One region of the Acidovorax sp. GW821-FHT10E04 genome, then DNA from elsewhere that is predicted to be linked to it. Evidence: predicted binding sites of a transcription regulator. Region 1 holds the regulator's gene; each other region holds the start of a gene.
The links. Region 1 encodes FNR, which switches genes on or off when oxygen is low (the NO sensors DNR and NnrR bind a similar motif). Its sites were predicted from a motif close to TTGATNNNNATCAA; they were not measured.
Positions count from the first base shown of each region.

Region 2: AC07OC_RS11600 (hemerythrin domain-containing protein) is a predicted target of FNR. The motif match lies at 2,950-2,963, and genes of this name have one in related genera.
Region 3: AC07OC_RS13395 (hemerythrin domain-containing protein) is a predicted target of FNR. The motif match lies at 2,184-2,197, and genes of this name have one in related genera.

Region 1 covers NZ_JBWKMT010000002.1:410,367-415,104, reverse strand. The annotation lists gene AC07OC_RS06895 (sulfite exporter TauE/SafE family protein) at 1-633, opposite strand, end outside; gene hemN (oxygen-independent coproporphyrinogen III oxidase) at 639-2,021, opposite strand; gene fnr (fumarate/nitrate reduction transcriptional regulator Fnr) at 2,208-2,930, shown strand; gene AC07OC_RS06880 (hypothetical protein) at 2,996-3,289, opposite strand; gene AC07OC_RS06875 (FixH family protein) at 3,341-3,622, opposite strand; gene ccoG (cytochrome c oxidase accessory protein CcoG) at 3,695-4,738, opposite strand, start outside.
Region 2 covers NZ_JBWKMT010000003.1:490,772-495,509, forward strand. The annotation lists gene AC07OC_RS11590 (heavy metal translocating P-type ATPase) at 1-1,034, shown strand, start outside; gene AC07OC_RS11595 (methyl-accepting chemotaxis protein) at 1,147-2,802, shown strand; gene AC07OC_RS11600 (hemerythrin domain-containing protein) at 3,021-3,599, shown strand; gene AC07OC_RS11605 (alkene reductase) at 3,613-4,716, opposite strand.
Region 3 covers NZ_JBWKMT010000003.1:867,634-872,371, reverse strand. The annotation lists gene creD (cell envelope integrity protein CreD) at 1-1,128, shown strand, start outside; gene AC07OC_RS13400 (hypothetical protein) at 1,125-1,448, shown strand; gene AC07OC_RS13395 (hemerythrin domain-containing protein) at 1,589-2,116, opposite strand; gene AC07OC_RS13390 (hypothetical protein) at 2,288-2,869, opposite strand; gene AC07OC_RS13385 (CsbD family protein) at 2,939-3,157, opposite strand; gene AC07OC_RS13380 (DUF1800 domain-containing protein) at 3,518-4,738, shown strand, end outside.

The DNA.
Region 1 (4,738 bases):
CAACCGCGTCCAGGCCCAGGGCCCGCCGACCAGCCAGACGCCGCTGCCAATGCCAAAAAGCGCCATGGACAATGCGCCCTCCAGGGGCCCTCCGCTCAAGGCAGCCACCAGCAGCGCCGAATACAGCAAGCCACAGGGCATCAGCGCCCAGAGAAACCCCGCGGCAAGAATGCCTCCCGGGGCACGGACCAGAGGCCGCACGCGCTCCCACACGCCACGGCCCGCCTGCTCCACCCAGAGCGGCTGCCGCGCCTGGACCATCAGCATCAGCCCCCACGCCATCACCGCGACGTGCATCAAGGTCCACGCCGGGCGCAGTGCCATGGTCTGCTGAGTGAGCCACGCCAGGCTGTCCATGGCCAGGGCGGCCAGCCCGCCCGCCAGGGCATATCCCGTCAGGCGGCCCGTATGAAAGGCCACGGCCCGCCGGGCCACGCCACCGCGCGGTGCCCACCGCACCGCCTGCACCTTCGGGGGAGCCCCCTCCGCCGGCGCCCCGGCGCCCGGGGCGGATGCGCAGCCCGCGCTCCCCTGCCCCACCACGGCGCCACAAGGTGCCGAGCACATGGCCAGGCAATGGGACCCGCCAACGAGCCCCATCAACAAGGCAGTCGAGGCAACCGTTGCAAGCATGGGATTCAGATGATGCGTGAAAAACGCGCGCGGTTGCGGTCTGCCTGCAGATATCGGTCGAAAACCATGGCGATGCCGCGCACGAAGAACCAGCCCATGGCCGTGACCTCGACACCGTCGGGCCTCACCTTGACCAGTCCCTGCTCGGCCATGGTGTCGAGTTGCGCCAGTTCGGCGGAGAAATAGTGCCGAAAATCGAGGAGCCAGGCCTGTTCCATGGGCTCGAACAGCAGTTCTCCCTGGCACATCAAGGACATGATGACGGCACGGCGCACGAGGTCGTCCCGCGTCAGGGCCAGGCCACGCACCACGGGCAGACGCCCCTGGTTCAGCAGGTCGTAGTACTCATCCAGGGTCTTGGCGTTCTGGCTGTAGGTGGCGCCGACCCTGCCAATGGCCGACACGCCCAGGCCGATCAGGTCGCAGTCGGGCTGGGTGCTGTAGCCCTGGAAGTTGCGGTGCAAGCGGCCCTGCCGCTTGGCGACGGCCAGCGAGTCCTCCGGCAGCGCGAAGTGGTCCATCCCCACATACACATAGCCGGCGCCCATGAACGCGTCGAGCGAACGGGAGAGCATCGACACCTTGCCGGAGGCTGCGGGCAGTTCGGCGGAGAGGATGCGGCGCTGGGGCTTGAACCGCTCCGGCAGGTGGGCATAGGCATACAGCGCAATGCGATCAGGCCGCAACTGAACCACCTGCGCCAGCGTGCGGTCGAACGACTCCGGCGTCTGGCGCGGCAACCCGTAGATCAGGTCCACATTGATCGATTCGAAGCCGAGCGAGCGCGCGGATTCCACCAGCGAAAACACCTGTTCGGCGGGCTGGATGCGGTGCACCGCCTTCTGAACCTCGGGGTCAAAATCCTGCACGCCAAAACTCAGCCGGTTGAATCCAAGCTCCGCGAGCACGGCAAGCCGGTCGGCATTGACGGTACGGGGGTCCACCTCGATCGAGTACTCCCCGCCCGGCGCCAGGGTGAAGCTGCGCTGGAGCATCGCCATGAGTTCCCGCAAGCCATCGTCCGACAGGAAGGTGGGGGTGCCGCCGCCCAGATGCAGCTGGCTCACCACCTGCCCCGTGCCGCAGTGCGCCGTGTGCAGATCGATCTCGCGGCTGAGATAGCGCAGATAGACTTCAGCCCGGTCGTGGTGCTTGGTGATGATCTTGTTGCAGGCGCAGTAGTAGCACAGCGACTCGCAAAAAGGGATGTGCACATACAGGGACAAGGGCAGCGCCTTGGTCAGGGTGCCCATGCGGCGCTGCTCGAGGGCGAGGGCGTAGTCCTCCTGGCCGAAGGCTTCCACAAACCGGTCGGCCGTCGGATAGGAGGTATAGCGGGGGCCTGGTACGTCAAAACGGCGCAGCAGGTCAGGCGAAACAGCGGTCATGGGGCGAATCCTTGCGTACACCTTGACTGTGCCGTAAGCTGCCCCCCATGTCCTTGACATGAATCAAGTGATGGAGTGGCCGGAACAGCGACAATTTGATGCATGTCAGTCGCCTGCCCGCCCTCCAAGAGACTCCCTCTTCGGCCATCGGGCGGTATGCTCGAAACCTAACTCCGCCCTGTGCCTATGAACCCGCTCACCATCAAAGTCGCCTGTTCCAATTGCAACCTGCGCGAGCTGTGCATGCCGGTGGGCCTGAGCGAAGAGCAACTGCACCGCATCGACGAGGTCGTTGCAGTTCGCCGCAAGGTGAAGCGCGGCGGTACGCTGTTTCGCAATGGTGAGTCGTTCACCTCGCTTTATGCCATCCGCACCGGCTTTTTCAAGACCTGCGTGGCCACCGAGGACGGACGCGACCAGGTCACGGGGTTCCAGATGGCGGGCGAGATCATCGGCCTGGACGGCATCGTGAATGACCACCACACCTGCGATGCGGTGGCCCTGGAAGACGCCGAGGTCTGCGTCATGCCGTTTGACCGCATCGAGGAATTGTCCCGCGAGGTCACCGCGCTGCAGCACCACGTGCACAAGATCATGAGCCGCGAGATCGTGCGCGAACACGGCGTGATGCTGCTGCTGGGCAGCATGCGTGCCGAGGAGCGCCTGGCAGCGTTCCTGCTCAATCTGGTGCAGCGCCTGCACGCCCGCGGATTCTCGCAGTCCGAGCTGGTGCTGCGCATGACGCGCGAGGAGATCGGCAGCTACCTGGGCCTCAAGCTCGAGACCGTGAGCCGCACCTTCTCCAAGTTTGTGGAAGAAGGCATTGTCGAAGTCAAGCAGCGCCATGTCCGCATCCTCGAGACCGACGCGCTCAAGCGCATCGTGAACAACCAGTCCGCCTGCCACTGAGCAAGGCGAGCCAGGTCCGCCCGTCCCGGCAACGCCTTGCCACCGGAGCCCGGCCGGTGCGCTGTTCAAGGGCAGGATGATGTCTTTCGGCAATCATCAGGGCGCTCGCCTTCGGGCACGGGGCAGCGGTTGAGTTCAAAGGGCGACATTGCCAGCAGCGTGGTCAACGCGCTGGAGGCCATGGTGATGGCCCAGAACGCAAAGAACGCGAGCGTGTAGACGCCCTGGCGCGACAGGGCCAGCGGCTGCCCGAACCAATGCAGGTCCTGCGGGTCCACCATAGCAAAAACCAGCATCTCCATCGCGCCCGCCATCAGAAAGGCGGGCCATGCAATCCACATCAGGCGTTGCGTCCACATCGGGGTTGTCTCCTGGTAAGGCCGCGCAGACCCGCTGCTCGGCCAGGGGTTTCAGCGTGGCTGGTCCTGAACCGGTGTCGCCGCGTGGTTGCGGCCCTTCATGGCCGGGGCCAGGCTCTTCTCCGGAGCCTCCAGCGTCTTGTTGATTTCGATGCCCTGGCGGTAGTAGTCCTCGACGACCACGGGGTCTGGCCGCGAAATCGCCAGCCACAGCGTGACAAAGCCCGCCACGATGACGATGGCAGGGCCGGCGATGATCAGCCAGACGTGGCCGAATTTCCACCAGGGCGCAGCGGTGGCGGGGGCGGAGCCGATGGCTGGATTGGATGGCATGGGTGCTTGCTCCTCAAAAATCTTCTCGGTCATACAACGTCCCCGGGGCCGTGCACCGGGGTGCACGTCGCCTCATCGGGGCACCAGGAATACGGACTTCTCGGTCACATGGGCCGCAGCGCCCACCGCCTGCACATCGAACTGCACGGCATGGGAGCCCGGGGGCGCGGAGCCATACGGTATCTGCAGGCGCACGGCCACCCACCGGGACTCCGCGGGGCCAATGTCCACCTCGGCTTCAGAGGCCACCTCCAGCCCGTCCAGGCCGCGGGCGCCGATGCGGTAGCGCTGGGGGCCTTCGGTGGCGTTCATGATCTGCAGGCGGTAGATATTCTCCAGCTTGCCGCCCGCCACGATGCGCGACAGGGCCGCGCGGTCGCGCACCACATCCACCTTGAGCGGCGTGCGGGTGACCAGGCTGGCCATCATGCCCACGCACAGTGCCACCAGCACGGCGGTGTAGATCAGCACGCGAGGCCGCAGGACGCGCCGCAGGATCTGCGACTGGCTCCAGCGCTGCGCCACGCCGTTCAGCGTGGAAAAGCGGATCAGCCCCCGGGGGTAGTGCATCTTGTCCATCACCGTGTTGCACGCATCCACGCACAGTCCGCAGCCAATGCACTCGTACTGCAGGCCCTTGCGGATATCGATGCCCACGGGACACACCTGCACGCACAGGGTGCAGTCAATGCAGTCGCCCAGGCCCTTGGCCTTGTGGTCGATCGTCTTGTTGCGCGGGCCGCGCGGCTCGCCGCGTTCCACGTCATAGCTCACGATCAGGGTGTCCCGGTCGAACATCGCGCTCTGAAAGCGCGCGTAGGGGCACATGTACTTGCACACCTGCTCGCGCATGTAGCCCGCATTGCCATACGTGGCAAAGCCGTAGAACAGCACCCAGAATATCTGCCAGTTGCCCTGCAGCGCCAGCAGTTCCGCGCCGAGCTCGCGGATGGGCACGAAATAGCCCACGAACGTGAACCCCGTCCACAGCGCCACGGTGATCCATACCACCTGTTTGAGAAACTTCTTGCGGATCTTCTCGAAGGTCCAGGGCCCGTTGTCCAGCCGCAGCCGGGCACTGCGATCGCCTTCGATCTTGTGCTCGATCCACATGAA
Region 2 (4,738 bases), on a different contig from region 1:
ACAAGGTGGACACGGTGGCCTTCGACAAGACGGGCACGCTGACCGTGGGCCAGCCCCGGCTGACGGCGTTCGAGGTGGTGCCCGGCCTGGACGACGCGGCCGTGATGGCCGCGGTGGTGGCGGTGCAAAGCGGCAGCGAACACCCGCTTGCACGCGCCGTGGTGGCGGCCGCGGGCGAGCGGCAGGTCCGCGTGGCGGCGGTGCAGGATGTGCGCGCCGTGCCCGGTCGCGGCACCGAGGGCGATGTGGCCGGGCAGCGCTACCTGGTGGGCAGCCTGCGCTGGATGCAGGAGCTGGGCGTGGAGATGGGCCCCCTGGCGGCGCGCGCCCGGGCGCTGCAGGACGAGGGCGCCACCGTGTCGGCCGTGGCCCAGCGTGCGACCGAAGGGGCGAGCGGCGCACGCTATGTCTTGCGTGCCTTGATGGCCTTTGGCGACGAGCCCAAGCCCGGCGCGCGCGCGGCGCTGGCGGCGCTGAAGGCGCGTGGCATCCGCACCGTGATGATCTCGGGCGACAACCGGGGAGCGGCCGAGGCCATGGCCCGGCGCCTGGGGCTGGACCCCGACGCGGGTGAGGTGATGGCCGAGGTATTGCCGGGTGACAAGGCCGCCAGGGTGGCTGCGTTGCAACGGGGTAGCGAAGAAGTCCCTCCCGGAGGGCAGCGACCCGGCGCAGCGGCGCGGCGCGGGGGCCGTATTGTCGCGATGGTGGGCGACGGCGTGAACGACGCCCCGGCGCTGGCGGCGGCCGATGTGGGCATGGCCATGGGCAACGGCACGGACGTGGCCATGCATGCGGCGGGCATCACGCTGATGCGGGGCGACCCGATGCTGGTGGCCGCGGCGCTCGACATCTCCCACCGCACGGTGATGAAGATCCGCCAGAACCTGTTCTGGGCGTTCGCGTACAACGTGGCCGGGATTCCTCTGGCGGCGATGGGCTACCTGAGCCCCGTGGTGGCAGGGGCGGCCATGGCCTTGAGCTCGGTCAGCGTGATGGCGAATGCCCTCTTACTGAAGCGCTGGCGCATGTGATAAATACGTACAGTGCGGTCATCGATGTCTGGCAAACTGCAACGCTTTGTTGCAGGCCGGCGGCTTCGAATGCAGGCGCGGCCCCTCCATACCCATAAAAGGACGACACATCATGAATCTCTTCTCGTTCATGCGGCAGTTCACCATCCGAATGCGCATGCTGGGGGCCATCGCGGTGGTGCTGGGCCTGCTGGGCCTGCTGGGCGGCGCGGGCATGCTGGGCATGTTCCGCATCCATGACATGAGCCAGAACTTCATGGACAACTCCTTCGCCAAGGTGGGCTACATGGCGGAGCTGCGCGGCGAGATGGGCTCCGTCCGCCAGTACGAGAAGGACATGATCATTGGCTACGAGAAGCCGGAAGCCGTGAAGGCCGCGCACGACAAGTGGCTGGCCAGCCAGGACAAGGCCAAGAAGATCGCCGCGAAGTTCCTGGAGGGCGAGGACGACGCGGACAACGTGGTGGTGCGCAACATCATCGCCAGGCTGGACAGCTACCGCGAGCTGTTTGCCCATGTGGCCCGGCAGCTGGAAGCCAGCGGCTACGACACCGCCACGATTGCCAACCGCATGAGCGGCAAGGCCGTGGCCGAGTTCGACCAGGCCGACAAGCTGGTGGGAGAGCTCGATACCGTGCTGCGGGCCGAAGTGGCCAAGTCGGTCGAACAGCAGGGCCGGGTGTCCAGCGAGACCAAGTGGCTCTTCGTCCTGGCCGTGGTGATCACCGTGGTGGTGGTGGTGCCCACCACGCTGATGAACATGAACTCGATCTGCCACCCGCTTGAAGAGGCGCGCCGCATGGCGCAGGCCATTGCCGGGGGGGACCTGTCCCAGAACATTGCCGCCGAAGGCAAGGACGAAGTGGCCGACCTGCAGCGCGCGCTGCGCGACATGCAGCAGGGCCTGGGCGCGCTCGTGGCGCAGGTGCGGGACGCCAGCGGCAACATCGCCACGGCCAGCCAGGAGATCGCCATGGGCAACCAGGACCTCTCGCAACGCACCGAGCAGACGGCGAGCAATGCCCAGGAAGCGGTGGCTTCGCTCTCGCAGCTCACCTCGACGGTGCAGCAGACCGCGTCGTCGTCGCAGATGGCCAACCAGCTGGCGGCATCGGCCTCCAGCACCGCGACGCGCGGCGGCTCGGTGGTGCAGCAGGCCGTCTCCAGCATGCAGGAGATTTCGGCCTCCAGCCGCAAGATCGGCGACATCATCGGCCTGATCGATTCCATCGCCTTCCAGACCAACATCCTCGCGCTGAACGCCGCCGTGGAAGCCGCGCGCGCCGGTGAGCAGGGGCGGGGCTTTGCCGTGGTGGCCAGCGAGGTGCGCAGCCTGGCCCAGCGCTCGGCGGCGGCGGCCAGCGACATCAAGGGCCTGATCCAGAGCAGCGTGACGGCCGTGGACGGGGGCGTGCGCCACGTGGAGGATGCGGGCACGGCCATGAAGGAAATCGTGGCCAGCGTGCAGCGCGTGGGCGACATCATCGGCGAGATCACGGCGGCGGCGTCGGAGCAGTCGGCCGGCATCGGCCAGGTGAACCAGTCGGTGGGCGAGATCGACCGCATGACGCAGCAGAACGCGGCGCTGGTGGAGGAATCCGCGGCGGCGGCCGAGTCCATGCGCGAACAGGCCGCGCGCCTGTCGCAGGTGGTGCAGCAGTTCCGCCTGGCCGACGCCATGCTCCACGCTGCCCACCACGCACCCGTGGAGGCGCCGCAGCACCAGGCGCTTGCCGGGGAGCCTTCCAGGGCACTGCTCGCGCGCTGATGATGGATTGAACCGGTGGCGCCCGCGCGCCATCACACCCGGAATGGGCCCTGCGGGCGGATGCGCATGCAGGGCTTTTTCATGCCCGGCGTGCGGCGGCCGCAGGCGCACCGGCCGCGCGATGCGCACCCGGTCCCCGACGGTTTGTTGACCTGCGTCATGCGCGGGCGGGCGCCTGCATGGCAATCTGGAGGCCTTGTGACCTGGGGAGCACTGCCATGCCGTCGATCAGCCTGCGGACCATCCACGAAGAGCATGCGTCGCTTGCGGCCGTGCTGCATTCCTTGCGCCTGATGCTGGACCAGGGGCCGGGCGACGAGCCCGCCGCGTTCTTCGACGTGATGCGGGCCATGCTGTTCTACATCGACGAATTCCCCGAACGCCAGCACCACCCGAAGGAATCGCAATGGCTGTTCCCGAAGGTGGCCGAGCGTTCGCCGGAGGCGGCCGGCGCCATCGCGCAACTGGAGCGCGAACACGCGGGCGGCGAGGCCGCCGTGCGCGAGCTGCAGCATCTGCTGCTGGGCTGGGAGCTGATGGGCGAGGCGCGCCGCGACACCTTTTCCGAGGCCCTGCGGCGCTATGTCGCTTTCTACCTGGAGCACATGCGCCTGGAGGAAACCGTGGTCTTGCCAGCAGCCCAGGCATGCCTGCAGCCTGGCGACTGGGCCGCGATCGATGCGGCGTTTGCCGGCAATACCAACCCGCTGGCGCCCGGCCAGGCGCGGGACCCCGCCTACGATCGCCTGTTCACGCGCATCGTGATGCGGGCGCCCAGCCCGATCGGGCTGGGCTGACGTCGCGCCCGCCTCAGGCCGACAGGGCGGGGTAGTCGGTGTAGCCCTCCGCGCCGCCGCCGTACAGCGTGGCGCGGTTGACCTCGTTCAGGGGCGCGCCGCGCTCCAGGCGCTGCACGAGGTCGGGGTTGGCGATGAACGGCCGGCCAAAGGCCACGATGTCCGCGCCGTTCGCGAGCGCGGTTTCCGCCAGCGCCTTGTCGTAGGCGTTGTTCACCATCCACGCGCCCTGGCCGCCGGCCGCGCGGTAGGCCGCCTTCAGGGCCGCGTAGTCGAAGGGGCGGTCGGGCAGTTCGCGCGGGCCGCCGGTCGCACCCTCGATCACGTGGATGTAGGAAAGGCCCAGCGGGCCGAGCTGGCGCACCACGTAGTCAAACAGGGGCTGCGGGTCCGCGTCCACCACGTCGTTGGCGGGCGTCACGGGCGACAGGCGGATGCCCGTGCGGCCGGCACCGATTTCCTGCGTGATGGCGGTGACCACTTCGACCAGCAGCCGGGCGCGGTTCTCGATGCTGCCGCCATAGGCGTCGGTGCGGTGGTTGGCGCTGGTCTTGAGGAACTGGTCGATCAGGTAGCCGTTGGCGGCGTGCACCTCCACGCCGTCGAAGCCGGCCTCGATGGCAGCGCGGGCGGCACGGCGGTAGTCGGCCACGATGCCGGGGATCTCGGCGATCTCGAGCGCGCGGGGCTCCGAGGTCTGGGTGAACGTGGGCACGCCGTCCTTGATGAGCACGGTCTTGGTCTTGGCCTGGATCGCCGACGGGGCCACGGGCGCGGCATGGCCCGGCTGCAGGTCGGTGTGCGAGACACGGCCCACATGCCACAGCTGCACCACGATCTTGCCGCCCGCCGCGTGCACGGACGAAGTGACCTTCTTCCAGCCGGCGATCTGCTCGGGCGCATACAGGCCGGGCACGTCGGCGTAGCCCTGTCCCTGGTGGCTGATGGCGGTGGCCTCGGAAATCAGCAGGCCGGCGCTGGCGCGCTGCGTGTAGTAGGTGGCCACGAGGTCGGTGGGCACCGCGTTGGGCGAGCGGTTGCGCGTGAGCGGTGCCATGGCGATGCGGTTGGCCAGCTGCAGGTCACCGGCTTGGACGGGGTCGGACAGAAAAGGCATGCGGGGCTTTCAAAAACGGGTT
Region 3 (4,738 bases), on a different contig from region 1:
GAGCGCGCGCGCGGCCTGCACAAGGTGAACACCTACAACCTCAAGGCCCACGTCACGGCGCAGTGGGGGTCGCTGGCCAGCCTCGAGCCGCAAAGCACCATGAAGAACTCGCGCATGCACTGCGGCGCGCCCATCGCGATGATGGCCGTGGGCGACGCGCGCGGCATCCGCACGGCGCAGCTCACGCTGGCGGACCAGGCCCTGGCCCTCAAGCCCGGCACCTTCCACCCCACCTACAGCCGGGGCCTGCACGCCGTGCTGCCCGAATCGGTGCGCGGCAAGGCCGATGGCCTGACCGCCACGCTGGACCTGGAACTGGTGGGCACCGAGCGCCTGGCCATCGTGCCCCTGGGGGGCAGCACCGAGGTGGTGATGACCAGCAGCTGGCCGCACCCCTCGTTCGCGGGGCGCTTCCTGCCATCGGAGCGGGAAGTCAAGAAGACCGGCTTCTCGGCGCAATGGCGGCTGTCGTCGCTGGCCACCACGGCGCAGGCCGATGTCGCCCACGGCAAGCGCATCTGCCTGGGGGGCGCGGACGACGGCGCCCGCGGCGACGACGCGCCCTCCAGCGCCACGCCGGGCGACTGCGCGGACAGCTTCAGCGTGGCCTTCGTCGACCCGGTGAATCCCTATTCCCTGTCGGACCGCGCCACCAAGTACGGCGTGCTGTTCATCGCACTCACCTTCGTGGCCGTGGGCCTGTTCGAGCTGATGAAAAAACTGCGCGTGCACCCCGTGCAGTACCTGCTGGTGGGCAGCGCGCTGTGCAGCTTCTTCCTGCTGCTCGTGAGCCTGTCGGAGCACCTGCCGTTCGGCGCCTCCTACGCCGTGGCGGCGACCGCCTGCGTGCTGCTGCTGGCCTACTACGCCAGCCACATGCTGGGCAGCCTGGCGCGCGGCATTCCCCTGGGGGCCGGCATCGCGCTGCTGTATGGCCTGCTGTACCTGCTGCTGCAGCTGGAGCAGACGGCGCTGGTCGTCGGTGCCATCGCGCTCTTCCTGGTGCTGGCGGCCGTGATGGTGCTCACGCGCAAGGTGAACTGGTACGGGCTGTCGCAAGGCGGCGCGCCAAGCCGCCCCACCCCGCCCGCCGCCCGCCCCACCGCCCCCCGCGCGGAGGCCGCATGAGAACGCACACCGCGCCGACAGCCTGGGCGCAGCACCTGGCGGACCCGGCGGCATGCACCGGCGCACCCGTGCCCACGCTGACCCCGGCGGAAGCCGAGCGCGTGCAGCGCCACCGCGATCAGCTGACGGCGGCCCTGCGGGCGCAGGACCGGGCGGCGCTGCTCAGCGCCAAGCAGCACGTGCTGGAAGCGGCCTACCACCCGTGCGGCGCCCCGGATGCGGCCTGCGGCCCCACCGACTCCCCCGCCTTGCGCAGGGCGCTGCGCGACCTGTCGTGGCGCATGGCGGGCCTGCTGCTGCCGCGCAGCCCGCGGCACTGAGTGCCCGGCGCCGGGTTCTTGATGAAAATAGCCGCCAACGCTTGATTGGCAGGCGCTGGCAGCTATCAAAACAGAAGCGCATTGCCCATCCCGGCCATTGCGGCTGGCCGGGCCTGGCGCACCGGCAGGCGGGAGAAAGGTCAGGCCACCGCTTCCTGCGGTGCGCAGGCGGCGGCGGGCGATGGAGCCCCCGCGTCCTCCGAGCAGGTCGCACCGCCGCATCCGTGGATCAGCTCGCCCGGCAGCGCCCCGGGGGCGTGCACCACGCCCGAGACGGGGTCGAATCCCACGCGGCGCAAGTGCAGGGCCAGCGCGGCATCCATGCTCTGCGCATGCTGCGGAAACCACAGGGCCAGTTCGCTGGCCATCACGCGCAGCACCGCGAGGTCGCCCTGCTGCGCACGCGCGGTGCCTTCACGCATCACCTGCAGCACCACCCGGTGCTGCATGCTGTGGCAGTTGCCCGATGCGAAGCGCGTGGAGGCCATCCAGGCGTCCTCCTGCGCGAAATGGTGGTCGGTGTGCTCCACCAGCGCCTGCCAGGCAGCCAGCAGGCGCGCGTCGTCCGCGCCATCGACGGCGGCCAGCAGGTCGACGAACTCACGGTGGGTGTCGTCCATCAGGGCCAGGTCCAGGGCCAGGGCGTCGGACCATTCGAGTTGAGCCATGCAAATCCCCTTGTGCACCAGGTCAAAGACAGGGGAGCGAGGTTAGTTTTTCGCGGCGGCCCGCATATTGATGCAGGTCAGGGTTCCGCCCCAGGGCCGCGGCCATCCCCATGAAAAAAGCCCCGCACGGGGCGGGGCTCCTGGGTGGGCGCGGGCCAGGGCCCTGCGCGCTCAGCTCTTGCCGTACATGCGCTTCATGTCATCCACGCACTTGGACTTCAGGTCGCCGGACATCGCGTCGCAGCGCTCCTTGGCGGCCTTGTAGGCGGCATCGTTCTTTTCGGCGTTGGCATCCTTGCGGGCCTCGGCCACCGCCGCGTTCTTCTCGGCGGCGTTGTCCGCGGGCTTGGCCTGGGTCTCGGCCACCTTGGCATCTTCCTTGGCCTTCACGCGGGCTGCCTTCGCATCCTTCTCGCACACGTCCTTGTCATTGCCCTTGAGGTCGTCGCACTTTTCCTTGGCGACGCCGTAGGCCGCATCCGCCCGCGCGTCGGCGACCTTGCGGGTGGCCTTGGGGCTGGGCTTGTGCTGCGCGTCGAGCTCGGCCTTGGCCACGTCCTCGGCGCCCTTGGCCTCCTTCACACAGATGTCCTTGGCGTTGCCTTGCAGGCCATCGCACTTTTGCTTGCTGGCCTTGTAGTCGGCGGAAATGCGTTCCTTGCCAGCCTTGTATTCGGCGTCCGTCAGCGCGAAGGCGGAAGTGGCCAGCAGGCCGGCTGCGACAGAAGCCATCAGGGTGCGGGTGAATTTCATGGGTTTCTCCTCGATCGGTAATGGATAGAAATAGGAAGGGAGGGGCCGGGAAACGAAGGGGCCGTGGCCTCAGTCGTTGAAGCGGAAATCGGGGTGGCGGGCCTGCCAGTCGCTGAGCTGCTTCTCGGCCACATCGCGGGCGATGCCCTGGCGTTCCTGCAGCTTGCCCAGGAACTGTTCGCGCTTGCCGTCGATGACGTCGAAATCGTCATTCGTGAGCTTGCCCCACTGCTCGATCATTTTTCCCTTGAACTGCTTCCAGTTGCCCTTGACGGTGTCTTCATTCATGGCGTGCATCCTCGAAAAGATTTCGCGTCAGCCATCCACCCGGAATGCGTGGAACAGGTGCGTGATGCGATGGGATTGACTCTAGAAATGATTCGCCGCGGGGACCGTAGGCCATGCCACGCAGCACGCGTCAGCACAGGACTACGGCGGCTGAAGGACAGGGCGCGGCGGCGAGGGCGGCGCCCCTCGCCAGCGGCCAACAAAGTGTTGCAATTTGCCATCACTGCTCCACTGTTACGCGTGGCCCCTTCCCAGCAAGCTGTTTCGTTTGGTAACGCTTGTGTTTCCACGCCGCAACGGCATGTGGTGAAGTCCTGAAATGCGCTGGTTTTGAACGCGCACCTTCACCCCCCACGATCCATGCACACCACCTCCGAGGCGCCTCCCGCAACGCAGACTGCGGGCGAGGCACAAGACAGCCCGCGCCACCCCGCGCCGGCCGCCGTTTCTTCCCAAGACACGAAGAACCCCCTTCCCCTGCTGGCCGGGCTGGCCGCATCCGCGGCGCTGGCGGCCTGCGGCGGTGGCGGAGGTGGCGGGGAAGAGGGCACGACAGCCAGCCCGGGCGCCGGTTCCGCGCTGCCCGGCGCAACCCACACGGCGCCGCTGACGGACGCGGAGGCCGCGCGCTTCCTGCTGCAGGCCCAGTTCTCCGCCTCCACCGCGGACATCGCCGCCCTGCGCTCCACCACCTACGCCAGCTGGCTGGAGAGCCAGTTCAGCGCCCCCCCGTCGCTGAGCGGCTGGGACTGGCTGAACCAGCGCGGCTACGCCGACGTCAACAAGGACACGGCCTACTACGACAACACCTACCCGGGCGACTACATGATCTGGCACCAGCTCCTGCAGTCCAGCGACGGGGTGCGCAAGCGGGTGGCGCTCGCGCTGTCGGAGATCTGCGTGGTGTCGCTCTCGGGCCTGGACCTGAGCTGGCGCAGCCATGCCCTCGCGTGGTACTGGGACCAGCTGGTGGCCAACGCGTTCGGCAACTACCGCAACCTGCTGCAGGACGTGACGCTCAACGCGGCCATGGGCTACTACCTCAATACGCGCGGCAACCAGAAGGAAAACGCCGCCACCGGCCGCCAGCCCGACGAGAACTACGCGCGCGAGGTGATGCAGCTCATGTCGATCGGCCTGGTGCTGCTCAACCCCGATGGCACGCCCCAGCGCGACAGCGCGGGCAAGCCCATCGACAGCTACACGCAAAGCGACGTGACCAACCTGGCGCGCGTGTTCACCGGCTACGACTACGACCAGTCGCAGAACACGCCGACCACCGTGCCGGGAACCACGCGCGTCGTGCCCGGCACCACCTTCGCGCGCCTGCCGATGGCGCTCACCGAGTCGCGCCATTCCACGCTGGCGGCCTCCTTCCTGGGCACCACCATCCCGGCCAACACGCCGGGCGCGGCGGCCCTCAAGACGGCGCTGGACACCCTGTTCAACCACCCCAACGTGGGCCCGTTCATCGGCAAGCAGCTCATCCAGCGGCTGGTCACCAGCAACCCCTCGCCCGCCTACGTGGCGCGCGTGACCGCCGCCTTCAACAACAACGGTGCCGGCGTGCGCGGCGACATG